One region of the Arthrobacter sp. V1I7 genome, then DNA from elsewhere that is predicted to be linked to it. Evidence: predicted binding sites of a transcription regulator. Region 1 holds the regulator's gene; each other region holds the start of a gene.
What was found. The regulator LexA, encoded in region 1, represses DNA repair genes until DNA is damaged. The targets are predictions, from matches to a motif close to TCGAACANNTGTTCGA.

Region 1 (9,512 bases):
CCCGACCCCGGCACCTTCCTCGGGTCCGGCAAGGCCCAGGAACTGAAGGACATCGTGATGTCCACGGGCGCGGACACCGTCGTGGTCGACGCCGAACTGGCACCTTCACAGCGGCGTGCCCTGGAAGACATCGTCAAGGTCAAGGTGATTGACCGTACGGCCCTGATCCTGGACATCTTCGCCCAGCACGCCAAGAGCCGCGAGGGCAAGGCCCAGGTCGAACTGGCCCAGCTCGAATACCTCCTCCCGCGCCTGCGCGGCTGGGGTGAATCAATGTCCCGACAGGCCGGTGGACAGGTGGGCGGTGCCGGTGCCGGCATGGGCTCGCGTGGTCCCGGTGAAACCAAGATCGAACTGGACCGCCGCCGGATCCGTACCCGGATGGCCAAGCTGCGGCGCGAAATTGCCGCGATGAAGCCGGCCCGGGAAACCAAGCGCGCCAACCGCCGTCGTAATGCCGTGCCGTCGGTGGCGATCGCCGGATACACGAACGCCGGCAAGTCCTCACTGCTGAACCGGCTGACCGACGCCGGTGTGCTGGTGGAGAACGCCCTGTTCGCAACCCTGGACCCGACGGTCCGCAAGGCAGAAACCGCGGATGGGCTGGGCTACACACTCGCCGACACGGTGGGATTTGTCCGCTCGCTGCCCACGCAGCTCGTGGAGGCCTTCCGCTCCACCCTGGAGGAGGTCGCGGACTCGGACCTGATCCTGCACGTCGTCGACGTCTCCCACCCGGACCCGGAGGGCCAGATTGCGGCCGTCCGCTCGGTGTTCAGCGAGGTCGATGCACGCAAGGTGCCGGAAATCATCGTCCTGAACAAGGCCGATGCTGCGGACCCGTTCGTGATTGAACGGCTCAAGCAGCGCGAACCGCGCCACGTTGTGGTATCGGCCCGGACCGGAGAGGGCATTCCGGAACTGCTCAAGGCCATCAGCGAAGGCATCCCGCGGCCCAGTGTGAAGCTGGAACTGATGATCCCCTACAACCGCGGGGACCTGCTCAGCAAACTCCACGAGACTGACGCGGAGATCCTCAGCCTCGACCACGAGGAGACCGGCACGCGCGCCGTCGTGATGGTGCGCGAGGGTTTGGCCGCCGAACTGGACTCGTTCATCAGCAATGACTGAACCAGCGGCAACCGAGGGGGACACCGGCGAGCACCGTCCGGCTGCGGACGCTGCGGCCAAGGGCCGCGCGGCTGAGCAGGGTCCGCCGGAGGAGGTCCCCGAAAGGGATCCCTCCGGCGGAGCGGACCCCGCGGCTGAGGGTCCGGCAGGCAAGGACCCGGCCGGAAAAGGCGGCCCGGCCGGCGAGGAGTTCGTGATCGAACTGCTCGACCGGGCGGTGTCCGGCATGGGCGGCCAGAGCCGCACCGGCCAGCACGAAATGGCCCGCCAGGTGGCCCACGCCATCGACACCGGCGACCATCTCCTGGTCCAGGCCGGCACCGGCACCGGCAAGTCCCTGGCCTACCTGATCCCGCTGATCGCGCATTCCCTGGTCAGTGACAAACCCACCCTCGTTTCCACCGCGACCCTGGCCCTGCAGACCCAGATCGTGGGCCGCGACCTGCCCCGGCTGCTCAAGACCATCACCCCTGCCCTGGAGCGCCCGGTCAAGGTGGCCCTCGTCAAAGGCCGCGCCAATTACGTCTGCCGCCACAAGCTCGAGGGCGGCTTCCCCTCCGAAGAACCCTCCGAGGGCCAGCTGTTCTCCCTCGGGGAGGACACGTCCGTGCCGCACTTCGCCGCGGCGATGGGCGGCCCGTCCTCCCAGCTTGGCAAGGAAGTCGTCCGGCTTCGGGAATGGGCCGAGGAGACCACCACCGGGGACCGCGACGAGCTTATGCCCGGCGTGACGGACCGTGCCTGGCGCCAGGTCTCCGTCACTTCCATGGAATGCCTCGGCTCGCAGAAATGCCCCCTCGCGGCCGAATGCTTCAGTGAACTGGCCCGGCAGAACGCCGCCGACGCCGACGTCGTCGTCACCAACCACGCCATGCTGGCCGTCAGCGCCTTCGAAGGCCTCGCCGTGCTGCCCGAGTACGACGTCGTGGTGGTGGACGAGGCGCACGAACTTCAGGACCGCGTCACCGGCGCGGTGTCCGGCCAGCTCTCAGTGGCGATGGTGCATGTCGCCGCGTCCGGCGCCCGGAAGCACACCGCCATCACCGTGGACGCCCTCAACAACGCCGCTTCCAACCTTGAACTGGCCATTGAAGGCGTCCCCAGCGGGTTGATGCCCAACGGCCTCAACAGCGAGCAGCTGGACTGCGTGGACCAGCTGCGTGACGCCTGCCGGGCCGCGCTCTCCGATTCCAAGGGCGACAGCGCCAACACCGCCGACGGCGGGCGTCAGCTCGCGCGCTCCCGCCTCATGGTCATCCTGGAACTCTGCGAGCGGCTCCTTGCCGCCCGGGAAAACCGCGAGGTGGTCTGGTTCTCCCGGAACAGCACCTTCGACCCCGCCCAGGGGTATTCCCAGCCGGACGAGACGGCACCTGCCCTGATCAACGTGGCCCCGCTGAGCGTCGCCGGACGGCTCCGCGAGGGACTCTTCGCGGAGCACACGGTCATCCTGACCTCGGCCACCCTGGCGATCGGCTCGGCTTTCGAACCGGCCGCCGGCGGCCTCGGCCTGGTCGGCCCCGGCGCGCCCAGCTGGACCGGAGTCGACGTCGGCTCGCCTTTCGAGTACCCCAAGCAGGGCATCCTCTACGTCGCCAAGCACCTGCCCAAACCCGGTCGAGGCACTTCCCCGGAAGCACTCGACGAGCTTGAAAAACTGATCCGCGCTTCCGGCGGCGGGGCCCTGTGCCTCTTCTCATCCCGGCGCGCTGCCGAGGAGGCCGCCGAAGCGATGCGACGCCGGCTGGACATGAGCATCCTGTGCCAGGGGGATTCGACCATGACGGCGCTCGTGCGCCAGTTCGCCGATGAACCGGACACCTGCCTCTTCGGCACCATGTCCCTGTGGCAGGGCGTCGACGTCCCCGGGGACTCCTGCCGGCTCGTGGTCATCGACAGGATCCCGTTTCCCAGGCCGGATGACCCGCTCATGACGGCGCGCTCCCGGGCCGTGGCCCAGTCCGGCGGCAACGGCTTCATGAGTGTTTCGGCCACCCACGCCGCGATCCGGCTGGCCCAGGGGGCCGGCCGGCTGATCCGCACGACGACGGACAAGGGCGTGGTGGCGGTGCTGGACTCACGGCTGTCCACGGAACGTTACGGCGGATTCCTCCGGGCAGCCCTGCCGCCGTTCTGGCCGACCACCGATCCGGCAGTCGCCGTCGCGGCACTGGCACGGCTCTCCCAGGCGTCGGCCCAGGCCGTCAGGTAGGGCAGGGGAGTAGGGCGGGGGCCTGGTACGCAAAGGTCCGCGTCCGGATGCCGGCGCGGACCATTGCTTCAGGCATTGGCGATCCCAGGTGTTCCTGACCGCAGCTGTCAGAGGGAGCGCAGGACCGAGACGACCTTGCCCATGATGACGGCGTGGTCGCCGAGGATCGGCTCGTATTGCGTGTTCTGCGGCAACAACCAGGTGTGGCCGTCGCGCTGGCGGAAGGTCTTTACGGTCGCTTCGTCGTCGAGCAGCGCGGCAACAATGTCACCGTTGACGGCGTCGCCCTGCCTGCGCACGACCACCCAGTCGCCGTCGCAGATGGCGGCATCGATCATCGAGTCGCCCGCCACCCTCAGCATGAAGAGCTCTCCGTGGCCCACCAGTTGGCGCGGCAACGGCATCACGTCCTCCACGACCTGGTCCGCGAGGATCGGACCGCCGGCCGCGATGCGGCCCACGAGCGGCACCATCGCGGTATCCGTGGCGCTGGCAAGCTCCGAGACGGAGAGCCCGCCGACGGCACGCAGACCGCTGGACTTCTCCACTCCGGACACCTTTATGCTGCCCTCATCCAGGGTCAGCGGCATGAGGACCTCCATGGCGCGCGGCCGCTTGGGATCGCGGCGCAGGTAGCCGAGCTTCTCCAGCTGGGAAAGCTGATGGGTCACGCTGGACAGGCTCGCCAGACCGACAATGTCGCCAATCTCGCGCATTGAAGGCGGGTAGCCGTTGTCCGCCACCGAACGCTGGATGGTTTCCAGGATTTTCTTCTGCCGGACGGTGAGGCTCTTGGGCGGCCTGGCTGACTGCGGGCTCCGCTGCGATGCCCTGCCGCCGGTGGCTTGTGCTGCCATATGTGCCATTGCCTTTCATTCCGCCCGGCTGCCGTGGCTGCAGCTACCGGGACCCTCCGGCCTGAATGTCAGACCCTGCTGATCAACTACTGATGATCGGCTGCAGAAGTGTTGTCCTGTTCCTCAAACGTAGGCCAGCCATGCAGCTTTTTCAAACATTTGTTCTAGCGAGTCTCGACAATGTTCGTTATTAGGTGCTAAAACTGGACAGGAGAAGTTCGAATATGTGTTCGAATGTCGCTGGTCCGGATGAAAGCTCCGGTTTCGATCCCAGCAGGGCGTTCGGGTCTACGTTCGAAGGTTAAGCCGGTTGGCGGCAGGTACGTGGAGTACGCCGGGCGGCACAGTATGGTCCAGGAGGGCTCAGTTCATGTCAGCTTCAAGCGCGTTTCACGACACTTTTGGCCGGAACGCATCCGGCGAATACGGCCGCCCCGTTCCCGCCGCTTCGGACGGCCGCACGGCTTCGGCCGGCGGCACCGCTTCGGCCGGCCGCGCGGGCGGTGCCCGGCCGGCGCCGCTGCGGTTGACCCGTCGGGGACGGTTCGTCTTCTTCGGCCTGCCGCTGATCCTGTTGGCCGCATTTGTCCTGTCGTTCAGCGGCTTCTTGAACGCTCCCGCCAAAGCCTCAGAATCGGCTGCGGAGCTGTCACTGACTCCGACCGTCTCCGTTACGGTGCAACCCGGAGATTCGCTGTGGGCCATCGCCGGATCCGTCGCACCTGAACGCGACCCCCGCGACGTGGTCGCCGACATCGTCCAGCTCAACAACCTTGAGGCCGCCCGCGTGCTGCCCGGGCAGACGCTGTTCGTCCCGGCCAAGTAGCGCTCCGGCCCAGGCGCTGCCCGCCGGTTCGAGGGGCGGAAGCCCGGGCGCCGGGCGTCACAGTTTCAGGCCCCGCCGCAGCCTCACTTAAACTAGGCCAGTGACTGACCAGTTAGAGCGCCTGAACCGACTTCCCCTCCGGACCAATCTGCGGGGCATGATCCCCTATGGGGCGCCCCAGCTGGACGTCCCCATCCTGCTCAACGTCAACGAGAACACGCACGGCGTCCCCGCAGACGTCCGCGCAGCCATCTCCGGGGCCGTGACGGAGGCTGCGGCCGGCCTGAACCGGTACCCGGACCGCGAGTTCACCGAACTGCGCAAAGCCCTGGCGGAGTACCTCGGCCACGGACTTGGCGCGGACAGCATCTGGGCAGCCAACGGCTCCAACGAGGTACTCCAGCAGATTCTCCAGGCGTTCGGCGGGCCGGGACGCGCCGCCCTGGGCTTTCCGCCCACATACTCCATGTACCCCCTGCTCGCCGCGGGGACGGACACGGAGTACATCGCGGGGCTGCGGGCGGACGGCTACGGCCTGAGTGCAGAATCGGCTGCCCGCCAGGTCCGAGAACTTCAGCCGAACATCGTCTTCCTGTGCTCCCCGAACAATCCCACCGGCACGGACCTCGGCCTCGACGTCGTGGAGGCAGTGTACGAGGCGGGGGAGGCCAGCCAGACCATCGTGATCGTCGACGAGGCCTACCACGAGTTCGCCCACGACGGAACGCCGAGCGCACTGACGTTGCTGCCGGGCCGGGAACGTCTGATCGTCTCGCGCACCATGAGCAAGGCCTTCGCCCTCGCCGGCGCCCGCCTGGGCTATATGGCGGCAGCCCCGGAAGTAACGGACGCCCTTCGGCTGGTCCGGCTTCCGTACCACCTCTCCGCCATCACGCAGGCAACCGCCCTCGCCGCGCTGCACCACCGCGTTGCGCTCATGGCCGACGTTGAGGACATCAAGCGCCAGCGGGACAGGATCGTCTCCGAACTGCAGCGGATGGGGCTCAAGCCCGCCGCCTCGGATTCGAACTTCGTCTTCTTCGGCGGTCTCGCGAACCCGCACTCTGTCTGGCAGGGGCTGCTGGACGCCGGGGTACTCATCCGCGACGTCGGTATTCCCGGCCACCTGCGTGTCACGGCCGGCACTGAGACGGAAACCACAGCCTTCCTTGAGGCCCTCGAACGGATCCTGAGCGGCCCGACGAACCAGCGGGCCTAGACTTAACTTCGGGACAAGAACGTCGCCAGAACGCCCAGCACCGCCTTCATCACCAAAGGACACCCCCACATGAGCAACACCGGATCAACTGCTGCCGAGGGCCGGACCGCACGCATGGAACGGACCACCAGCGAGTCATCCGTGCTGGTCGAGATCAACCTGGACGGTACCGGCGTCTCGGAGATCAGCACGTCGGTTCCCTTCTATGACCATATGCTGACGGCGTTGAGCAAGCACTCCCTGATCGACATGACGGTCAAGGCGACGGGCGATACGCACATCGATGTGCACCACACCGTCGAGGACGTCGCCATTACCTTCGGCGAGGTGCTGCGCACGGCACTGGGCAACAAGGCCGGCATCCGCCGCTTCGGTGAGGCGACGGTCCCCCTGGACGAAGCCCTGGCGCACGCCGTCGTCGACGTCTCCGGCCGGCCCTACCTCGTCCACGCCGGCGAACCGGCAGGCCAGGAGTACCACCTGATCGGCGGACACTTCACCGGGTCCCTGACCCGGCACGTCTTCGAGGCCATCACCTTGCACGCCGGGATCTGCCTGCACATGAACGTCACGGCCGGCCGGGACCCCCACCACATCGTCGAAGCCCAGTTCAAGGCCTTCGCCCGTGCGCTGCGTTCCGCCGTCGAACCGGATCCCCGCGTTGAAGGCATCCCGTCCACCAAGGGTGCACTGTGACCGGCCCGGTGGTGCAGGACGGCGCCGTCGTCAACCCCGATGCCGGCCGGAAGCCCGCCTCCCCGGAGGGCAAGCCCACCGTGACGGTGCTGGACTACGGCTCCGGCAACATCCGGTCTGCGGTCCGTGCGCTGGAGCGCGCCGGCGCCGAGGTCATCCTCAGCGCCAAGCCGGAAGACGTACTGAACGCCGACGGCCTGGTGGTTCCCGGCGTGGGCGCCTTCGAGACCGTCATGAACGAGCTCAAGGCGGTGGACGGAATTCGGATGATCGGACGCCGCGTCGCCGGCGGCCGTCCCGTGCTCGCTATCTGCGTTGGCCTGCAGGTCCTCTTCGAAGCGGGCGTGGAACACGGCACCGAGGCGCCCGGCATGGGGGAATGGCCCGGCAAGGTGGAGCTCCTGCCTGCCGAAGTGGTTCCGCACATGGGCTGGAACACGGTGTCCGTTCCCGACGGCTCCAGGCTCTTTGCCGGCGTTGAGAACGAGCGCTTTTACTTCGTGCACTCCTACGGCGTGCAGGAGTGGGACTTCGATGTCATCCAGCCGCGGATGGCCGCTCCGCTTGTCACCTGGTCCGAACACGGCGCGCCCTTCATTGCGGCCGTCGAAAACGGTCCGCTCTGCGCCACCCAGTTCCACCCGGAGAAGTCAGGCGACGCGGGCGCACGCCTGCTGCGCAACTGGGTCGGGGCCCTGCGCAAGGGGTCTCCGGACGCGGCCGCCCCGGCCGGCGCGCCCGGTACCGGACCGGAACAGACCGCCTAGATGTGGTCCCTGGTCCTGATGGGCCTTGCCGGCCTGCTGGTCGGCGGGGCGCTGTCCTTCCGGCAGCAAAAAAGTCCGCGCTGGATCCAGATCGTGTTCTACGTCCTGGCCGGGATGTCGCTGCTGGCCGCCTATCTTTTGACGCTGCCCGCCGCGTAGCGGCCCCGCAGCTCACCCCGTTCATCCGCGCCACCGAAAGAAGCTGAGGATCCCCGATGACCACCGAAACCCCGCTGCCCGTGCTTGAGCTGCTGCCCGCCGTCGACGTCGTCAACGGTCAGGCCGTGCGCCTCGTGCAAGGCGAAGCAGGCAGCGAAACGAGCTACGGCACCCCGCTGGAGGCGGCCCTCAACTGGCAGCAGCAGGGGGCCGAATGGGTCCACCTCGTGGACCTCGATGCTGCTTTCGGCCGGGGCTCCAACGCCGAGCTGCTCCGCGACGTCGTGGGACGACTCGACATCAAGGTCGAGCTCTCCGGCGGCCTGCGCGACGATGAATCGCTTTGGAGGGCCCTCGACCTGGGCGTCGCCAGGGTCAATCTCGGCACCGCGGCCCTGGAGAACCCGGAGTGGACGTCCCGCGTGATCGAACGCTTCGGCGACAAGATCGCCGTCGGACTGGACGTCCGCGGCACCACCCTGGCCGGCCGCGGCTGGACCAAGGAAGGCGGCGACCTCTGGGAGGTCCTGGGCCGGCTGGAAGAGAGGCCGGCTGTTCCCGCTACGTCGTGACCGACGTGACCAAGGACGGAACGCTGCAGGGTCCCAACGTCGAACTGCTGCGCCAGATGGTGGAAAAGACCGGCAAGCCCGTCGTGGCCTCCGGCGGCATCTCCAGCCTCGACGACCTCAAGGTGCTGCGCTCCCTCGTCCCCCTCGGCGTCGAGGGCGCGATCGTCGGCAAGGCCCTCTACAACGGCAACTTCACGCTGCCTGAGGCTCTCGACGTCGCCGGCCGACGCTAGCCGGACCGCAACGATGGAATCCCAGCTGCCCGGTACCGGCCCGGTGCCCGGCACCAAGGCCGGCGGCAGCGCCGAGCCTCCGCGCCACCTTCCCGGGCACATCGCGGCGGCCCTGGCCGGCGCGGGAGGGGCCACCGACTCGGCAGGCCGGCCGTGGGCCGGGCGGAGCCTGTCCGGGGACGACGCCAGGATCCACAGCTTCGAGGACGACGACGGCACGGCCGACGCCGGCTACCTCGCGGCCCGGGCGGAGCTGCTGTCCGGCGGCGGCGGCGAGGCCGGCATCGTGGCGTCCCTCGCCACCGCGCGGGTCTTCGTGCCGATCCTCGCCCGGCTCGCCGAAGAAGGCGAAGGCGCCGTGGGCGCGGATGGCGGCACGCTGCACGGGGACAAGCAGGCGGACATGGCCCTGGTGACCCTCAAAGCGCCTGACGGGCGGACCGCGATGCCGGTGTTCACAGCGGCCGCCACGCTCCAGGCATGGCACCCCGACGCCAGGCCGGTGGCCGTCTACGCGGCCCGCGCTGCGCTGTCCGCCGTCGCGGAGGGTGCCGAGTTGCTGGTCCTGGACCCGGGTTCCGACTTCACCTTCGTGGTCAGACGGCCCGCCGTCTGGGCCCTTGCGCAGCAGCGGACCTGGACGCCGTCGTACGCCGATCCGGAGCTGGCCCGGAACCTCGGCGAGGCCGCGGTTGGCTTTCCTGCCGTCCGCCGTGTTGAAATTCATCCAGGCAGTGGAGTTGCCTCGCTGAGTGCAGATGGCAGGCAGCTTCCCGGCGGCGGCTCCGGGCCCGAGCTCCGGGTCCTGCTGTACCTGGAAGACGGACTCGACGCCGCCGG
Region 2 (9,512 bases), 1.1 Mb from region 1:
CTCGGGCCCGCTGAGGGTGTCCGCGATCCGCGCCACCCGGGGGTCCTCCCGGTTCAGTACGACGGTCCCGGTGGTCCTGGACGCAACGTGCTCCAGGAGCTGCGCGGTTTTATCGATTTCCCCGAAGCGGTCCAGCTGGTCCCGCAGCACATTGAGCAGCAGGCAGTAGCGGGGCGGCACCTGGTTGACGAAGTGCACGGCGTGCGCCTCGTCCAGTTCCAGCACGGCGATGTCGGCGTTAAGCCGGCCGCGCCAGTCCACCTCACCGAGCAGGGCGGCCGCGACGCCGCGGGTGAAGTTGCTGCCGGTGCGGTTGGTGAAGACCTTCAGGCCCTGGCTTTCCAGCAGCTCCACGACCATTTTGGTGGTGGTGGTCTTGCCATTCGTCCCGCTGACGACGGCGACGCCGAGCGGCAGCGTTGACAGTGTCCTCTGCATGAAGCCGGGGTCGATTTTCTCGACCACCAGCCCGGGAAGGGCGGAGCCCCCACCCCTGAGCCGGGAGACCCTGCGGACCAGCTTGCCGAGCGGAACACTGAAGTAAAACATGCTCTGTAATATATCCCAGCGCCGGCATGGAAGCCTGCCGGGCCGCTGTCCGGGTGCAGTTCCGGAAGACCCGGCAGCACTATGCTGGACAAATGACCAAACCCCTTTCTGTGCTTCCGTCCCGCGCGGGTGCAGGCCTGCGGATCGGAGTCCTGGCCCTCCAGGGCGACTTCCGCGAACACCTGCACGCGGTGGAGGAGGCCGGCGCCACCGGCATCGGAGTGCGCCGCCCGTCCGAGCTCGACGGCCTCGACGGCCTCATCATTCCGGGCGGGGAATCGACCACGATTGACAAGCTGTCCAGGATTTTCGAGCTTCGGGACCCGCTCTGTGACCGCATCCAGGGCGGGCTGCCGGTCTACGGATCCTGCGCGGGCATGATCCTGCTGGCCAGGGAGATCACCGATCCGGCCAAGGACCTCGCCGGCAATCCGCAGCAGACCTTCGGCGGCCTGGATATTACCGTCCGCCGCAACGCGTTCGGCCGGCAGCGTGAATCCTTCGAGACGGACCTGGATTTCAAGGGGCTGGAATTCAGCGCCACCGAACACGGCGTGCCCCCGGTCCATGCGGTCTTCATCCGCGGGCCTTGGGTTGAGCGCGTCGGGGACGGCGTGGAAGTCCTCGCCAGGGTGGAACAGTCCCGGGCCGGACACCCCGAGCCGTTGGACGGGACGGCTAGAATTGTTGCTGTGCGTTCCGGCCAGCTGCTGGCGACCTCGTTCCATCCGGAAGTCACGGGGGAGAAGCGTGTGCACCAACTGTTTATTCGAATGATCAGAGGAGAAGCGTAAAGCATGTCAGGCCACTCCAAATGGGCGACGACCAAGCATAAGAAGGCCATCCTCGACAGCCGCCGGGCCAAGTCGTTCGCCAAGCTGATCAAGAACATCGAAGTCGCAGCGCGCATGGGCGGGCCGGACCTCGCCGGCAACCCGAGCCTGGAACTGGCCGTCACCAAGGCCAAGAAGACCTCGGTTCCGGCGGACAACATTGACCGCGCCATCAAGCGCGGCGCCGGCCTCACCGGTGAAGTCGTGGACTACACCGAGATCATGTACGAATGCCGTGGCCCGCAGGGCTCGGCGCTGCTGATCGAATGCCTCACCGACAACAAGAACCGTGCCGCCTCGGAAGTCCGCCTCGCCATCTCCCGTAACGGCGGCACTATCGCGGATCCGGGTTCCGTCAGCTACCTCTTCAGCCGCAAGGGCGTTGTCTCACTGCCGAAGAACGGCCTCAGCGAGGACGACGTCCTGATGGCGGTCCTTGACGCGGGTGCCGAGGAAGTCAAGGACAATGGCGACAGCTTCGAGATCCACTCCGAGCCGACCGACCTGCAGGCCATCCGCGACGCACTCAAGGAAGCCGGCATCGACTACGAGACCGACGAGGCCGAGTTCGTGCCGTCCATGCAGGTGCCGCTGGACCTCGAGGCCGCCAGGAAGTTTCTGAAGCTCGTGGACGCCCTCGAAGAACTCGACGACGTCCAGAACGTTTACAGCAACGCCGACTTCAGCGACGAAGTGCAGGCCGCACTGGAATCCGAGTGACCCTTCGCGTCCTCGGCGTCGATCCGGGCCTCACCCGCTGCGGGATCGGCGTCGTGGACGTCGAGAAGAACCGCCGCGCCACCATGGTGGCGTTCGGCGTCGTCGGTACCTCGCCCGAGGAAAGCCTCGACCAGCGGCTGCTGGTCATCGCCACCTCCATCGATGACTGGCTGGACAAATACGAACCCCACGTCCTCGCCGTCGAACGTGTCTTCTCCCAACTCAATGTCAGCACCGTGATGGGGGTCGCGCAGGCCTCCGGCGTGGTGATTGCCGCCGCCGCGCGCCGCGGGATCCCGGTGGCGCTGCACACGCCGTCCGAGGTCAAGGCCGCCGTCACGGGCAGCGGAACGTCCAACAAGGACGCCGTGACCAAGCTCGTGACCAAGATCCTCCGCCTCGACGCCCCGCCCCGCCCGGCCGATGCCGCCGACGCCCTGGCGCTGGCGATCACGCATGCGTGGCGCGCCGGCAGCGGATCTTCCAACAAGGGCGGCGCAGCCACCTCCGGGCCGGGCAGCCAGTCACTGACGCCGGCCCAGCGCGCCTGGGCTGATGCCGAGGCCAAAGCGCGCCGTGCACGGTGAATGTCAGACTGTGCCGCCGCAGAGCTTGGTAGGGTATTCGTAGATATGTTCGGATAGCCGGGTTCTTCCCGGTTATATTGTCAGCTGTATTTTCGCTGTAAACCCAGGAGCCCGGCTTTGATCAGTTTTCTCCGCGGAACCGTAGCGCACGTCGGCCTGTCCTCGGCAGTGATCGACCTCAACGGGGCCGGCATGAGCGTGAACGCGACCCCGCAGACCCTCAGCAGCCTGAAGGTGGGTGAGGAGGGGAAGCTGTTTACCTCCCTGATCGTCCGGGAGGACTCCCTCACCCTGTTCGGTTTTTCCAGCGACGACGAACGCGAGGTGTTCGACATCCTGCTCAGCGTCAGCGGCGTCGGCCCCCGCCTGGCGCTGGCCGTGCTGGCCGTGCACGAACCCGAGGCCATCCGGGTTGCCGCCCACTCGGGCGACGGCAAGTCCTTCACGAAGGTGCCCGGGATCGGGCCGAAGGTCGCCGGCCGGATCGTGCTGGAGCTGGCCGGCAAGCTGGTCCCGCACGGGACCGGCGGCAGCACCGGAGGCGCAGCCGCCGTCCGGTCCGCCGAAACGGTCTGGAAGCCGCAGGTGGTCGCCGCGATGACCAGCCTTGGCTGGTCCGAAAAGGACGCCACTTCCAGTATCGACAAGTCCCTGGCTGATTCCCCCGGGCTGGCAGAGCAGGGCAATGTGGCGGAAATCCTGCGCGCCACGCTCCGCTGGCTGGGCCAGGACGGCGCCCGCGCCGGGAACAGGGTAGGCGCCCGTGGCTGAACCGTCCCTTGCCGGCGGGGGAGAGGAACCGGAGGAGCGGGTCATCGAGGCCGCGCTGCGGCCCAAGAACCTGCACGACTTCGTGGGCCAGCACCGGGTCCGCAAGCAGCTCTCCCTGGTCCTGGAGGCTTCCCGGATGCGCGGACGCAGCGCGGACCATGTCCTCCTCTCCGGACCTCCCGGGCTGGGCAAGACCACACTCTCCATGATCATCGCGGCCGAAATGAACGCCCCGCTGCGGATCAGCAGCGGTCCGGCCATCCAGCATGCCGGCGACCTTGCCGCGATCCTCTCCTCCCTTTCTGAAGGTGAGGTCCTGTTCCTCGACGAGATCCACCGGATGTCCCGGCCGGCCGAGGAGATGCTCTACATGGCGATGGAGGACTTCCGCGTCGACATCGTCGTGGGCAAGGGTGCCGGTGCCACCGCCATCCCGCTCGAGCTGCCGCCGTTCACCCTGGTCGGTGCCACCACCAGGGCCGGGCTCCTGCCGGGGCCGCTCCGCGACCGCTTCGGCTTCACCGGCCACCTTGAGTTCTATTCGGTGGAGGAGCTCGAACTCGTGCTGCGCCGCTCGGCCGGGCTATTGGACCTCAAGGTCAACTCCGCCGGTTTCAGTGAGATCGCCGGACGGTCCCGGGGCACACCCCGCATCGCCAACCGGCTCCTGCGCCGGGTGCGCGACTGGGCACTGGTGCACGGGATTGAGCAGATCGACGCCCGGGCGGCGTCCGCGGCACTGGACATGTACGAGGTGGACAAACGCGGCCTGGACCGGCTGGACCGTGCCGTCCTCGAAGCATTGATTACGAAGTTCGGCGGCGGACCCGTGGGTCTGTCCACCCTCGCGATCGCCGTCGGCGAGGAGACGGAGACCGTGGAAACAGTCGCCGAGCCGTACCTCGTTCGTGAGGGGCTGCTGGGCCGAACGCCCCGGGGGCGGATCGCCCTCGCTCCCGCCTGGACCCACCTCGGCTATGCGGTGCCTGCCGGGATCTTCGCGCAGGACCCGCTGGAGCTGTTCCAGGCCCCGGACCTCAGCGAAGAGCCCGGTGAGACAGCGGACCCGGAATGGATCCGTAACAGTCAATAACACCTTGCCGGAACGATTTCCCTTTAGACTGGAATAACGCTCGGCACGTTCGGGTCTTTGCTCTGTGGGCGGCAGGTATCTGGCCGCCGCTGGCCGGGCATGGTTTTCTGGCAGGTTGAACTGCCGGACAGTCTGCCCGATGGCCCGGAGTGAAGCGGACGTTGCTGAAACCCAGCTACGCAAGTACAGAACGGAACTATCCCTGTGTTCGGACTAATTTCTGCCCAGACCCAGCCGCAGGCCGGCGGCGGCATCGACATCATGACGATTCTCCTGTTCGTCATGCTCGGACTTTTCATCTTCATGATGTTCCGCCGCAACAAGAAGACGCAGCAGCAGCAGACCCAGCTCCAGTCGAAGTTCGCACCCGGTGTCGAGGTTATGACCAGCTTCGGGCTGTACGGCCGCATCGTGGAAATCGACGAGGAAGAAAACAAAGTCCTGCTCGAGCTCTCCCCGGGCAACACCGCCACCGTGCACCGCCAGGCCGTCACCAAGATCGTTGAGCCGGTTGTTGCAGCCGAGGAGCCTGCCGTTGTTCCGGACGACGCTTCCTCGCTGACCACCGAAACGGTGGACAGCCCCGCGCCGGCCGCTGACGAGCCGCGCAATGAGACACCCGACGAAACCTTGCGCCGCCTCAATGACGAAGGCAAAAAAGACAGCTAGTCTGCCTATCTGAGCTATCCCGCGTAGTAACGGCTGCGGGCATCCGTCGGTGGGGGTCTCCGTACCCGCACCGGCGGTTCCTCCGTAAATAAAAGAAAGATCGACAATGGCACGAACTGGCCCCAAAAACTCAGCCCTCAGGGTGCTGGTCTGGCTTGGCGTTATTCTCGCCGTCCTGACTGCCGTCCTGGCGGGCGGCACGATTGCCGGCCAGGCGAGCTGGGCTCCCAAGCTCGCCCTGGACCTTGAAGGCGGCACCCAGATGATCCTGGCGCCCAAGGTTGAGGGCGGTTCGGACATCAACGAAGAACAGCTCAACCAGGCCGTGGCGATCATCCGTCAGCGTGTGGATGGCTCCGGCGTCGCGGAAGCTGAAATCAGCACGCAGTCCGGCCGCAACGTTGTGGTCAGCCTCCCGGGCACGCCGTCCAAGGAAACCCGTGCGCTGATCCAGGCCTCGGCCGACATGAACTTCCGGCCGGTCCTGCAGGCCGGTCCCGGCGCAGCAGTCCCGGCGGAGTCACGGGCCCCGGCCGAGCAGCTGCCGCAGCCCACTGCGGAGCCGGCCAACGGCAGCGACGAAAACTGGATCACCCCCGAGATCTACCAGCAGTTCGAGGCGCTGGACTGTGACAACCCGGCCCAGGACCAGCAGGAGCGCTCCGACCCGGCCAAGCCGCTGGTCACGTGCGAACCCGCCTCCGCCAACTCTCCGGCCATCAAGTACATTCTTGGCCCCGTTGAAGTGAAGGGCTCGAACATCAAGAGTTCGTCCTTCCAGCTCCAGCGCGGAGCCCAGGGCGCGGTGACCAACGAGTGGGCTGTGAACATCCAGTTCGACGATGAAGGCACCGCGAAGTTCAAGGAAGTCACCGAGCGGCTGTACGAGTTCTACACCGCCGGCGGCGGGCAGACCGGTTCGGACCCGAAGGCCCAGTTCGCCATCGTCCTCGACGACCAGGTCATCTCGGCCCCGCGTTCCCTTGCCGTCATCACCGACGGCCGCCCGCAGATCACCGGCGGGTTCACCGAGGAATCGGCGAAGGCCCTCTCCGACCAGCTGCGGTTCGGTGCCCTGCCGATCAGCTTCGAAATCCAGAGCGAACAGCAGATCTCGGCAACCCTTGGCGGGGAACAGCTCCGCATGGGCATGCTCGCCGGCCTGATCGGGCTGCTGCTCGTGGTGGTCTACTCGCTGTTCCAGTACCGGGCGCTTGGCCTGGTCACTGTCGCCTCACTTGTGGTGGCCGGCGCGCTGACCTATCTGGCCATCGCCATCCTGGGCTGGACCGAGAACTACCGGTTGTCCCTCGCCGGCGTGGCAGGCATCATCGTTGCCATCGGCCAGACGGCGGACTCGTTCATCGTCTACTTCGAACGCATCCGTGACGAGCTCCGTGAAGGCCGTGGCCTCGTATCCGCGGTGGAGAACGGCTGGAAGCGCGCCAAGCGCACCGTCCTGGCGTCCAAGGCTGTGAATCTGCTCGCCGCCCTGGTGCTGTACTTCGTGGCGGTCGGCAACGTCCGCGGCTTCGCGTTCACCCTCGGTCTCACCGCGATCGCGGACCTTATCGTCGTCTTCATGTTCACCCACCCGACCCTGAAACTGCTGGCCCGCACCAAGTTCTTCGGTGAAGGCCACAGGTTCTCCGGGCTCGACCCGAAGCGCCTCGGCGCAGTTCCGCTGTACCGGGGAGCCGGCCGGATCCGCACTCCGGAGGACAGGCCCACGGTGGCGGTCCGTGCCAAGAACACCGGCGCCGCGGCCGAAGCCGAGCGCCGGATGACGATTGCGGAGCGCCGCCTCGCGGAACGTCAGGAACAGGAAAAGCAGGGCCAGCTCGCTGGTTCCTCCAAGAGCGCGTCCAAGGAGGGCAAGTAAATGGCCAGCTTCTCTAATTTCGGTAACGAGCTGTACACGGGCAAACGCTCGTACGATTTTGTCGGCTCCAAGAAGATCTGGTTCCTGATCGCTGCGGTCGCCGTGGCGGTCTCGATCCTGCTCCCGGTCGCCAAGGGCGGCTTCAACCTCGGCATCGAATTCCGGGGCGGGTCCGAATTCACCGTTTCGAATGTGGTGACCACGGATCCGGCGGTCGGCGAGAGGGCTGTCGAGGAAGTTGTTTCCGGCAGCGTCCCGCGCGTGGCGAACGTCGCCGGTAACACGATGCGCATCCAGACGGACAAACTCACGGACGACGAGACGCTGCAGATCAGGGAAGGCCTCACCCAGGCCTACGGCGTCACCGAGAACGAGGTGACGTCCACGTTCATCGGCCCCACCTGGGGTGCTGATGTTACCAGGCAGGCACTGTTGGGCCTGGTCATCTTCGTCGCCTTTGCCGCCGTGCTGATGGCGCTGTATTTCCGCACCTGGAAGATGTCGCTGTCAGCGATTGCCGGCATGCTCGTGACGATGTTCATCACGGCCGGCGTCTACGCCCTCAGTGATTTCGAGGTGACGCCGTCGGCCATCATCGGATTCCTGACGGTTCTCAGCTACTCGCTGTACGACACCGTGGTGGTGTTCGACAAGATCCGTGAAAACACCGACGACCTGCAGGCCTCCACGCGCCGGACCTTCGGTGAGGAAGTCAACCTTGCGGTCAACCAGACGCTGGTCCGCTCCATCAACACGATGATGGTGGCCATCCTGCCCGTCGGCGCGATCCTCTTCATCGGTGCCGGGCTCCTGGGTGCCGGAACGCTGCGGGACCTCTCGCTGGCGCTGTTCGTGGGCATCCTGATCGGAACGGCCGCGACGATCTTCATTGCCGCACCGCTCTACGCGTGGCTGCGCCAGAACGAACCTGATCTGGTCAAGCAGGCCAAGCGTGTTGAGCAGCGCCGGGCCGAGACTGCCGCCAAGAGCGCGCAGCCGGCCACGGCCTAGCCTGCGGCGGATCCGCCAGGTGCGGTCCGACGGGCCGGAGAACGTCATCCGTGACGCTCTCCGGCCCGTCGCCGTATCCGGCTCGGTTATCGAAGTATCCTGCCGCGGAATAGACTTGAGTAATTAACGGGTTGTGAGGGGTGCTTCATTGGAAGAACGTTCGACGCCGGTGCAGGCGGCACCAGCGGATAAGAGTGCCGGCCAGGCTTCACATACTGGCCTGGTGGCTCCTGTGCGCGCAGAGCCAGCCGTCCCGGTCGACAGCCCGGGGGCCCGGCCCACGTTCCCCGGCCGCCGTGAACGCACCCGGTCCCGGCTCGCCCGGTTGACGGGGCGCGGCGCCCCCGCGTATTCGCCCATCCTCGAGCCGTTGTTGCGCACCGTCCGCGCCAACAACCCTAAAGAGGACTTCGACCTCATCCAGCGCGCCTTCGTCGTGGCGGAGCGCTGCCACCGCGGTCAGAAGCGCAAGAGCGGCGACCCCTACATCACCCACCCTGTGGCGGTGGCCACCATCCTCGCCGAGCTGGGCCTCAGCGGCACCACCCTGGCCGCGGCGCTGCTGCATGACACCGTAGAGGACACCTCCTACACCCTGGCGGACCTCAAGGCCGAGTTCGGGCCCGAAGTTGCAATGCTGGTTGATGGCGTCACCAAGCTGGACAAGGTCAGCTTCGGCGAGGCCGCCCAGTCCGAAACGGTCCGCAAGATGGTCGTGGCCATGGCCAAGGACATCCGCGTGCTGATGATCAAGCTCGCTGACCGGCTGCACAACGCCCGCACCTGGCGCTTCGTCTCGGCGGAGTCCTCCGCCCGGAAGGCCCGGGAAACCCTGGAAATCTTCGCGCCGCTGGCCCACCGGCTCGGCATGAACACGATCAAATGGGAGCTGGAGGACCTGTCCTTCGCCGCCCTGTACCCGAAGGTCTACGAGGAAATCGTGCGGATGGTCGGGGACCGGACGCCGGAGCGCGAAAAGAACCTCGGCGTCATCCGCAACCAGATCACCGAGGACCTGCGCGAAGCCAAGATCAAGGCCACCATCACCGGACGGCCGAAGCACTATTACTCGATCTACCAGAAGATGATCGTCCGGGACAAGGACTTTGACGATATCAACGACCTGATGGGTGTCCGGGTCCTCGTCGACTCCGTCCGGGACTGTTACGCCGCCCTCGGCGCCATGCACTCCCGCTGGAACCCCCTGCCCGGGCGGTTCAAGGACTACATCGCGATGCCAAAATTCAATATGTACCAGTCACTCCACACCACCGTGATTGGTCCGGGCGGCAAACCGGTGGAGATCCAGATCCGCACCCATGAAATGCACCGCCGCGCCGAGTACGGCGTGGCCGCGCACTGGAAGTACAAGGACCAGCCGAACCGCACGGCATCCG
Region 3 (9,512 bases), 1.1 Mb from region 1:
GCAAAACAACATGCCGGAGGCCGCTGGCGGACCACGGACGCTGACGATTGTCCGGCAGGAGGAATCCCTCGGTGCGGCCGGGGACCTGGACTTCGCGATCGAGCTGCTGCAGAAGGTCAAGGCCGGCCATCTGGGACCCACGCTGCGGCTTTACCGGCCGGTGCCCACCGTCGCCTTCGGGCAGCGGGACACGCATCTTCCGGGCTTCGACGCCGCCGCCCGGGCCTGCCGCAGCCTCGGCTTTGAGCCCCTGGTCCGCAAAGCCGGCGGCCGGGCCGCGGCCTATCATCAGGGGACCCTGGTGATCGACCACCTGGAACCGGAACGGGACGCGATCGTCGGCGCCAAGGGCCGTTTTTCCTTCTTCGGCGAACTGCTCGCGCAGGCACTCCGCAGCGCCGGGGTTGACGCCGCCGTCGGCGAGATCCCCGGCGAGTACTGCCCCGGCGAATTCAGCGTCCACGGCCGGAATCCGGAGCTGCCCTCGCACCAGGTGAAGCTGGTCGGCACCGCCCAGCGGGTTGTCGCCGGCGGCTGGCTGTTCAGCTCAGTGATCGTGGTGGAGGACTCGGCCCCGATCCGGGCCGTCCTGGAAGCCAGCTACGCCGCGCTCGGCCTGGCTTGGGACCCGGCGACGGCGGGAGCCGTCAACGACCTCGTCCCGCAGCTGGATGTCGACGCCATTGAGGCGGCCGTGATTGGAACCTACGCCCGCTACGCGCAGCTCGGCCACGGAGCCTTCGCCGGCCTGCGCGGCTGAGCGGCATAGGAAAGGCCGGGCACCAGCGGTGCCCGGCCTTCGATGTCAGCCCTCTATCGCCGGGCTCAGTGCCCCCGGGTGATCCATTCCTCCAGCTGCGGCGCCTCGGCGCCGACCGTTGTCGGGTCGCCGTGGCCGGTCAGCACCACGGTGTCCGCCGGGAGCGTCAACAGCTTGCTCCGGATGGATTCGATGATGGTGGGGAAATCGCTGAAGGACCGGCCGGTGGCGCCCGGCCCGCCCTGGAACAGCGTGTCGCCGGAAAAGACGGACCCTTCGCTGTGCAGGTAGAAGCAGGTGGAGCCGGGTGAATGCCCCGGCGTGTGCAGCGCCACGAGCCGGGCTCCGGCGACGTCGAAGGTGTCCCCGTCCGCGATGGCGTGCTCCGGTTCGGTGCCGGGGAACACGCGCTCCCAGAGCATCCAGTCCTCGCGGTTGAGGTACACCGGAGCTCCGACCCGGTCACGGACCTCGCCGACGGCACTGATGTGGTCATCGTGGCCATGAGTCAGGAGGACGGCGGTGACCCTGCGGCCCGCGACGGCGGCCTCCACCGCGGCCGGATCGTGCGCCGGGTCGATGATCAGGCATTCCTCGTCGTTGCCGACGATCCAGACGTTGTTATCGACATCCCAGGTGCCGCCGTCGAGCGAAAACGTGCCCGAGGTGACCAGCCGATCGATCCGCACGGTGCCCCCGGTTCCGGCGCTCACAGTTCGACGACCGAGCGCAGCACGGAGCCGGCGTGCATCTTGTCGAACGCTTCCTCGATCTGGTCGATGGTGATCCGTTCGGTGACGAAGGCATCGAGATCCAGCTTGCCCTGCCGGTAGAGGCTGATGAGCATCGGGAAGTCGCGTGAGGGCAGGCAGTCGCCGTACCAGGAGGACTTCAGCGAGCCGCCGCGGCCGAAAACGTCCAGGAGCGGCAGCTCCAGGGTCATCTCCGGGCTGGGGACCCCCACCAGCACCACGGTGCCGGCGAGGTCGCGGGCGTAAAACGCCTGCTTGTACGTCTCGGGGCGGCCGACGGCGTCGATCACGACGTCGGCGCCGAAACCGCCGGTCAGTTCACGGATCGCCTCGACCGGGTCGACCTCGGAGGAGTCAACGGTGTGGGTTGCGCCCAGTTCCTTGGCCCGGGCCAGCTTCTTGGCGTCGATGTCCACCGCAATCACGGTGGTGGCGCCGGCGAGCGCGGCGCCGGCGACGGCCGCCGTGCCCACTCCGCCGCAGCCGATGACCGCCACGGAATCGCCGAGCGAGACGTTTCCGGTGTTGATGGCGGCGCCGAGGCCGGCCATGACGCCGCAGCCCAGCAGGCCGACGGCGGCCGGGTCGGCGTCGGAGTCGACCTTCGTGCACTGGCCGGCGGCAACGAGGGTCTTTTCGGCGAAGGCGCCGATGCCCAGCGCGCCCGTGAGTTCGGTGCCGTCCTCCAGCGTCATCTTCTGCGTGGCGTTGTGGGTGTTGAAGCAGTACTGCGGTTTGCCGCGTCGGCAGGACCGGCATTCGCCGCAGACGGCACGCCAGTTCAGCACCACCCGGTCGCCGGGGGCCACCTCGGTGACGTCGGGTCCGACGGCGCTGACAACGCCGGTAGCCTCATGGCCCAGCAGGAACGGGAAGTCGTCGTTGATGCCCCCGAGCTTGTAGTGCAAATCGGTGTGGCAGACGCCGCTGGTGAGGATATCCACCAGCGCCTCGCCGGGTCCGGGATCGGGGACCAGGATGGTCTCCACCGTGACGGGGGCTCCCTTGGAGCGGGCTACTACGCCTTTGACTTTGTGGACCATGAGAATCTCCCTCTTGCGCGTCGCAACACGCGGTAAGGCGCGGCCCCTGAGGGGCCGCGCCGTCGTGGTTGAAGTCGTGCGTAAACCTGGTGGTTCTAGGCGGCGAGCCGGTTCTTGACCTCTGCCGCGGAAGGGTTGGTGGCTGCGGTGCCGTCCGGGAACAGCACGGTGGGGACGGTGCGGTTGCCGCCGTTGAGCTTCTCCACGAGATCGGCGGTGCCATCAACTTCTTCGATGTTAATCTCCGTGTACCCGATGCCCTGAGCGTCCAGTTGCTTCTTCAGGCGGTTGCAGTACCCGCACCAGGTGGTTGAAAACATGGTGATGGTGCCGGATTCGGGGGTGAAGTCCACGAAGTTCTCCTCAAAGCTGGTTGACGGTGCTGGTTGAGCGCCGGTTGCCGACACAAGTCGGACGTCACTCCCAATAACCGTAACCCGCGGCCCGCTATTCCCGCTGAGCCGGCGCGATGGCATGCTGGTGCCATGTGCGGACGCTATGTGATGGCCCGGGCCGTCGGAGACCTGTTGGCCGAGTTCGACGCCGGGCTCGAGGAGGAGATCGCCATCCCGCCGTCGTGGAATGTGGCCCCGACGGCAGACGTGCCCATCCTCCTGGAACGGCTGGTGGACGGCGAGCCGGTCCGCCAGCTGCACATTGCGCGCTGGGGCCTGGTGCCATCCTGGGCGAAGGACCCGGGCATCGGCTCGAAGATGATCAACGCACGCAGCGAAAGCGTGTTGGAGAAACCTGCTTTCCGGAAGGCCACGCGCTCCCGGCGCTGTGCCGTCCCGGCCGACGGCTATTACGAATGGAAGGGTGAGGGGCGCAGCAAACAGCCCTATTACGTGCACCCGAAGGATGGGCGCCCCATTGTCTTCGCCGGCCTCTATGAATGGTGGAAAGACCCGTCAAAGGCCGACGACGACCCGGAGCGCTGGATGCTCTCGACCTCGATCATGACTACAGACTCGCCGCCGGAAGGTTACGCCGGGGGGATGCTGGCGGAACTGACCGCGCTGCATGACAGGGTTCCACTGCCGATGGACCGCGAGACCATGCAGACGTGGCTGGACCCGCAGGCCGACGATGCCCCCGCCCTGGTGGGGCTGGTCCGGGCGGGGGCGCACGACGTCGCGGAGGGCTGGACCATTGACGCCGTGGGCACCGCCGTCGGGAACGTGAAGAACGACTCCCCGGAGCTCATCCAGCCGGTAGGAAGCCTGTTCTAAGTCAGAAGGCGAGCGTCAGAGCGTTACCCTGCCGCCGGCGTCGACCGCCCAGGTGGGATTGAAGGCGACCTCCCAGCGGTAGCCGTCAGGATCGGCAAAGTAGCCGGTATAGCCACCCCAGGGCTGGGTCTTGGCCCCGGCGACGATGATGGCACCGGCCGTCTCGGCGTCCGCCATCACCCCGTCGACCTCCACGGCACTGCCCAGGTTGTGGCTCAGCGTGATGCACGGAATGCCCGCCGGGGGATCGGTGGCCGCTTCGGACTGCATCTGCCCCGCATCCCAGAGCGAAAGGACCAGGCCGTGGTTGGCCTGGATGAAGAGCACTTCACCCGGGGCTTCCCGGTGGACGGGCCAACCGAGGCCGTCAACATAAAAGCGGCGGGAGGCGTCAACACTGCGGACACCCAGTGAAATTAGGTCGACTCGTGGCTGCATATTTCGATACTGTCATGCACATGTCCACAAATCACGCAGACGACAAGACCAGCCAGGCCGACCGGGAACAGCTCGCCGCCGTGCGGGTTGCAGTCGATGAGGTGGATGAGCAGATTGTGTCCCTGATCGGACGCCGGGAACGGCTCATCCGGATCGCCGGCACCCTCAAGGCTGACAGCGCCGAAGTGCGGGCGCCGGGGCGGGTGGAGCGTGTCATCGAACACGTCCGGGCCACGGCCGAACACAAAGACATCGACGTCGACCTGGTTGAAAAGACGTACCGGGCCATGATCGATGCCTTCATCACGCTGGAGCTGGAAGTCTACAAGGCCAGCTCCTAGCGGAGGCTTAGAGCGACTCTTCCACCGGAACGTTGGCCTGGTAGTCCCGGCCGTCACAGTCGCTGAAGGCGGTCATGAGGTGTCCTTTGGGGAGGCCGAGCACCGTCTCTATGGGGAAGCTGCCGGTGATGGAGTTGCCGGAGTGCTCCACGCCCTTGAGGTCGAAATTCTCTTCAGTTCCGTCGTGGTTGAAGTAGTAGAAGGAAATGGCCTCGCCGTTCATGAACTCAATCCCCAGCCTGCGTTGGTGGGAATAGTCCGGTTCGGCGGCTAGAAGGCCTACCACGAAGGCGCCCTGGCCTGGGATATTTCCGTCTATATCGAACTTCGCCACCAAGGCGGTGTCCTTGGCGGCGATGCTGACGTGCTTCAGGAGTGCGTTATGGGAGCTCATGGCTCAATCCTGCTACCTGTGCAGGCGTCCGTCCACCCCCGATCTAGGTTTTGTCCCGGCCCCGGCGTAGACTGGAACTGTTCGAAGATATATTCGAATAGCTGCCGGATGGTTTTAGCTACCGGGGTTTTACCGGTGGTTTTACTGGTGGGTTCTTACAGGGGTTGGTCCGGGAGGCACTTTGGGCATGTTCAGCGAGTCGGTTGACGTTGTCTGTACCCCTTCCGGAGTCCCGTTAAAGCTGGACTGGGCCGGCCGTCAGTACAGTGTCTGCGCCGAGCCGGTCCGCTGGTATGAGCGGCGCCAATGGTGGGCCGAAGAACAGCGGGCCCCGCTGGGGAGCGGCCCCGGGCTGGTGGACCATGAGATCTGGCGGGTCCAGGTACGCCGGTCCGGGTTCCCGGATCCGGAAACCCTCACCCTTGACCTGACCCGTCATGTCGGCAGCGGCCGCTGGCGGCTGTTGCGGATCCACGACGCACTGCTTCCTTTCCGGAAGCCCGAATCAGCATGAGCTTCACCCATCTCCACGTCTCCACCGCCTTCAGCGCCCACTACGGGGTTTCCTGGCCGGATGAACTGGCCGCCGCCGCTGCGGCCGACGGCGCCACCGCGCTTGCCTGCACGGACCGCGACGGCCTGTACGGGACGGTCAAGCACCTGAAGGCCTGCATGGCCGCGGGACTGGATCCGGTCGTCGGGGTGGACCTTGCGGTCTTTGACGACGACGGCGATCTCCGCACCCAGGTGGGCGGACGTGTCCTGGTCCTGGCCCACGGGCACAACAACGGCGCCGGCTACCGGGCACTGTGCCGGCTGATCTCCGACGCGCATGCGCGCACCACCGGCAAGGCCGGGGGAGCGGTGCCCGTCGCCGTAACCCGGGCGGAACTGGCCTCCCGGACCCTTCACCCGGAAACCCTGCAACCGGTCCTGACCGTCCTGATCGGGCCGGACTCCGACGTCGGACGGGAGATGGGCGGCCGGCGCTACCTGCGCCCCCGCACCCTGTTCAAACGCTGGCTGGACGCCATGCCGCCGGGGACGCTCGCCGCCGAGGTGGTCACGCAGCTCAGCCCGCCCGGCGAGCCGCTGAGCACCGCCCACGCGGTGCGGATGCTCAAACTCGCCGCGGAGCACGGCGTGCCCGCCGTGCTGAGCAATGCCGTGCGCTACGCCGCCGAGGACGGGGCCGCCACGGCCGATGTGCTGGACTCGGCCCGGACCCTGAAGTCGCTGCCGGAGCTTTCCGCCGCCCCGCTGCTTCAGCCCAACGGGCAGGGCTGGCTCAAATCGGCGGCGCAGATGCTGCAGCTGGGCAAAGAGATCATGCAGGCGGCGGGATACGGTACCGCGGACCTGAAACGGCTGATGGCCCAGACCGAGGCGCTCGCGGACCGTTGCCGGATGGACCCAGTCCGCGACATGGGGTGGAAGCAGCCGGTGGTTCCGGAGGCTTCCGTGATCGGAATCGCCGGGGATCCCCTCGTCGAGCTCAGCCAGCGGTGCGAGGCAGGTATCAACCGCCGCTTCCCCGGAATCGTTGGGAAAGCCGCCGAGCAACTGCGCAGCCGGCTCGAACACGAGCTGCGGATCATCGACAGCCTGGGCTTCGCATCCTATTTCCTCACCGTCGCCGAGGTCTCCCGGATGATCCTGGACCTGGGCGTCCGGGCCGCCGCCCGGGGATCCGGGGCTTCCAGCCTGGTCAACTACCTGATCGACGTCAGCCAGGTGAACCCCCTCCAGCACGACCTCATCTTCGAACGCTTCCTGTCCCGGGACCGTGCCACCTTGCCGGATATCGACATCGACGTCGAAAGCGCCGAACGGCACAACGTCTACCGGAAGATCTTTGAGCGCTTCGGCTCCGAACGCGTCACGCTGATGAGCATGCAGAACGGCTACCGCGCTCGCGGTGCCGTGCGGGATGCCGGACTGGCGTTGGGCATGGAGGAAGGCGAAATCGGGGATATTGCCAAGCAGCTGTGGCGGTTCTCTGCCCGCAACTTCCGTGAGGCGCTCGAGGAGAAACCGGAGCTGAAGGAATTCGCCGGCCGGGTGGAACAACGGGACTTCAACGGAAACCAGCAACTGGATCTGCTGGTGGACCTCACCGAGCGGCTGGACCGGCTCCCGCGCCACATCTCCATGCACCCGTGCGGCGTCATTCTCGGCGATGCCACCCTGCTGGACCGCACCCCGGTCCAGCCCAGCGGCCTGGGCCTGCCGATGAGCCAGTTCGACAAGCACGACATGGACCCCATGGGCATGCTCAAACTCGATGTGCTGGGGGTCCGGATGCAGAGCGCCATGGCGTTCGCCGTCCGCGAGGTCATCCGGCTGCATCCGTCCAAGGCCGAGGTGGTGGCGGCCGGGGCGCATCCGGCCGGTCCGGACGGTACGGGACCCGATTACATTTCCGCGGACGGCCATATTGACCTGAACACCGTACCGCTCGATGACGAACCGACGTACGAGCTGATCCGCAGCACCCACACCCTGGGTTGTTTCCAGATCGAATCCCCGGGACAGCGCGAGCTCATCGGCAAACTGGCGCCCCGGGAATTCAACGACCTCATCATCGACATCTCGCTGTTCCGCCCGGGGCCGATGAAGTCGGACATGGTGCGGCCCTTCCTGGAGCACCGGCACGGCTTCGCGCCGGAGGTCTATCCGCACCCGGATCTCAAACCGGTCCTCAAGGAGACGCACGGCGTCACCGTGTTCCACGAGCAGATCCTGAAGACCTTCGACGTGATGACCGGCTGCGGGCTGGCGCGGGCCGATGAATTCCGCCGGGCCTTGGGCAACGAGGTCCTGGAAGGCAGGGTCGAGGAGTTTTTCCGGAAGGAGGCCCGGGCCCGGAAGTACAGCCCCGAGGTGGTTGACAAGGTCTGGGGGACGCTGAAGGCCTTCGGGAGCTTCGGTTTCTGCAAGGCCCACGGGGCTGCCTTTGCCGTGCCCACCTACCAGTCGGCCTGGCTCAAGACCCACCACCCGGAGGCGTTCCTCGCCGGGCTGTGGGAGCACGATCCCGGGATGTATCCCAAGCGACTCCTGGTCGCGGAGGCCCGGCGGCTGGGGATCCCGATCCTGCCCCTGGACATCAACCTGAGCCGGGCCGAGTACCGGGTGGAGCGCGTGGCAGCCGGCCCCGACCGCGGCAAACTGGGCATCAGGCTGAGCCTGAACGGCATTTACGGCCTTTCCGGCACCGAGCTGAAGCGGATCGTGGCGGGACAGCCCTATGACTCCCTCGCGGACCTGCGCGCCCGGTCCCGGCTGAGTAAGCCGAGCATCCAGCGGCTGGCCCAGCTGGGGGCCTTCGATTCCCTGCACCGGGCGTCGGGGAATTCCGGCAACCGCGCTGACCTGGTCCAGCACCTGCAGAGCCTGCAGGGCCGCCCCCAGCGGAAAGGGACCGAGGTGATCGACGGCCAGCTGTCCCTGCCGCTGGGCGACGTCGAACTCAGCAACCTGAAGGCCGCCCTCCCGGCCCCGACCCTGGTGGACACCGTCCGGGCGGAACTGGATCTGATGGCCGTGGACGTCAGCGACCACCTGATGTCCAGCCACCGGCCGTTACTAAACCGGCTGGGTGTCACCACGGCCGACAAGCTGCTGGGGCTGCGCAACGGCACCGAGGTGCTGGTGGCCGGCGTCCGGATCGCCACCCAGACCCCGCCGATGCGCGGCGGCCGCCGGGTGGTGTTCATCAGCATCGACGACGGCACGGGCTGCGTGGATTCGGTCTTCTTCCATGAGGCCCAGGAGCAGGCAGGAGCCTTGCTGTTCGGCACCCGGCTGCTGCTGATCCGGGGGACCACCCGGCGGACCGGCCCGCGGGGGATCAGCATCAGCGCCAGCATGGCCTGGGACCTCAGCAACACCGGGACCCTGCCGTTCCCGGAGCCGGCCCCCGGCCTGCCCGCCTGCCGGGAACCGGAGCCCCCGGGCGCGCTGGACGGGATCACCCGGAATCTGGCCATCACCGGGCTGGGCAGCTGAAGACCCGGTCTCCGCCGCTCTCCAGGCGGCAACCGGGCGGCAACCGCCACGCCGCCGGCGGCGTTGGTTGGCCTCCGGAGAAACCGATAGCATGGACGAGGCTGGCTGTGGTCCCCGTACGCCACAAGCTACGAAGCCTTAACTTTGAAATAGGAGACACCCGTGTCAGATGCCCAGCAGATCACCCTTCTCGTCGATGGCGAAGAGACCAAGGTGACTATCGGGACCACCGGCGCGGAACTCTTCTTTGAGCGCCGCGACGTCGTTGTGGCCCGCATCAATGGCGAGCTGAAGGACCTTGACCAGCCGCTGCCCGAGGACGCCACGGTCGAGGCCGTCACCATCGATTCCCCGGACGGCCTCAACGTCCTGCGCCACTCCACCGCCCACGTCATGGCCCAGGCCGTGCAGCAGCTGCGCCCTGACGCCAAGCTCGGCATCGGCCCGTACATCACCGACGGCTTCTACTTCGACTTCGACGTCGAGGAGCCGTTCACCCCGGAAGACCTGAAGACCCTGGAAAAGATGATGCTCAAGATCA

Region 2: the regulator LexA is predicted to act here: its motif matches at 2,727-2,742, upstream of ruvA (Holliday junction branch migration protein RuvA).
Region 3: the regulator LexA is predicted to act here: its motif matches at 5,042-5,057, upstream of QFZ69_RS08575 (DUF6504 family protein).

What each region holds. Positions count from the first base shown of each region.
Region 1 covers NZ_JAUSYS010000001.1:2,947,384-2,956,895, reverse strand. Annotated here, with positions in the region: gene hflX (GTPase HflX) at 1-1,131, shown strand, start outside; gene QFZ69_RS13605 (ATP-dependent DNA helicase) at 1,124-3,343, shown strand; gene lexA (transcriptional repressor LexA) at 3,451-4,200, opposite strand; gene QFZ69_RS13595 (LysM peptidoglycan-binding domain-containing protein) at 4,571-5,026, shown strand; gene QFZ69_RS13590 (histidinol-phosphate transaminase) at 5,127-6,245, shown strand; gene hisB (imidazoleglycerol-phosphate dehydratase HisB) at 6,315-6,941, shown strand; gene hisH (imidazole glycerol phosphate synthase subunit HisH) at 6,938-7,708, shown strand; gene QFZ69_RS13575 (hypothetical protein) at 7,709-7,867, shown strand; partial or broken gene priA (bifunctional 1-(5-phosphoribosyl)-5-((5-phosphoribosylamino)methylideneamino)imidazole-4-carboxamide isomerase/phosphoribosylanthranilate isomerase PriA) at 7,924-8,672, shown strand; gene QFZ69_RS13565 (SseB family protein) at 8,686-9,512, shown strand, end outside.
Region 2 covers NZ_JAUSYS010000001.1:1,838,931-1,848,442, forward strand. Annotated here, with positions in the region: gene QFZ69_RS08630 (Mur ligase family protein) at 1-549, opposite strand, end outside; gene pdxT (pyridoxal 5'-phosphate synthase glutaminase subunit PdxT) at 642-1,343, shown strand; gene QFZ69_RS08640 (YebC/PmpR family DNA-binding transcriptional regulator) at 1,347-2,102, shown strand; gene ruvC (crossover junction endodeoxyribonuclease RuvC) at 2,099-2,689, shown strand; gene ruvA (Holliday junction branch migration protein RuvA) at 2,807-3,460, shown strand; gene ruvB (Holliday junction branch migration DNA helicase RuvB) at 3,453-4,553, shown strand; gene yajC (preprotein translocase subunit YajC) at 4,815-5,222, shown strand; gene secD (protein translocase subunit SecD) at 5,329-7,104, shown strand; gene secF (protein translocase subunit SecF) at 7,105-8,115, shown strand; gene QFZ69_RS08675 (bifunctional (p)ppGpp synthetase/guanosine-3',5'-bis(diphosphate) 3'-pyrophosphohydrolase) at 8,264-9,512, shown strand, end outside.
Region 3 covers NZ_JAUSYS010000001.1:1,818,567-1,828,078, forward strand. Annotated here, with positions in the region: partial or broken gene QFZ69_RS08530 (hypothetical protein) at 1-12, opposite strand, end outside; gene QFZ69_RS08535 (lipoate--protein ligase family protein) at 11-760, shown strand; gene QFZ69_RS08540 (MBL fold metallo-hydrolase) at 826-1,473, opposite strand; gene QFZ69_RS08545 (S-(hydroxymethyl)mycothiol dehydrogenase) at 1,470-2,555, opposite strand; gene QFZ69_RS08550 (mycoredoxin) at 2,651-2,908, opposite strand; gene QFZ69_RS08555 (SOS response-associated peptidase) at 3,041-3,787, shown strand; gene QFZ69_RS08560 (VOC family protein) at 3,803-4,225, opposite strand; gene QFZ69_RS08565 (chorismate mutase) at 4,240-4,566, shown strand; gene QFZ69_RS08570 (hypothetical protein) at 4,574-4,960, opposite strand; gene QFZ69_RS08575 (DUF6504 family protein) at 5,142-5,474, shown strand; gene QFZ69_RS08580 (DNA polymerase III subunit alpha) at 5,471-8,971, shown strand; gene thrS (threonine--tRNA ligase) at 9,134-9,512, shown strand, end outside.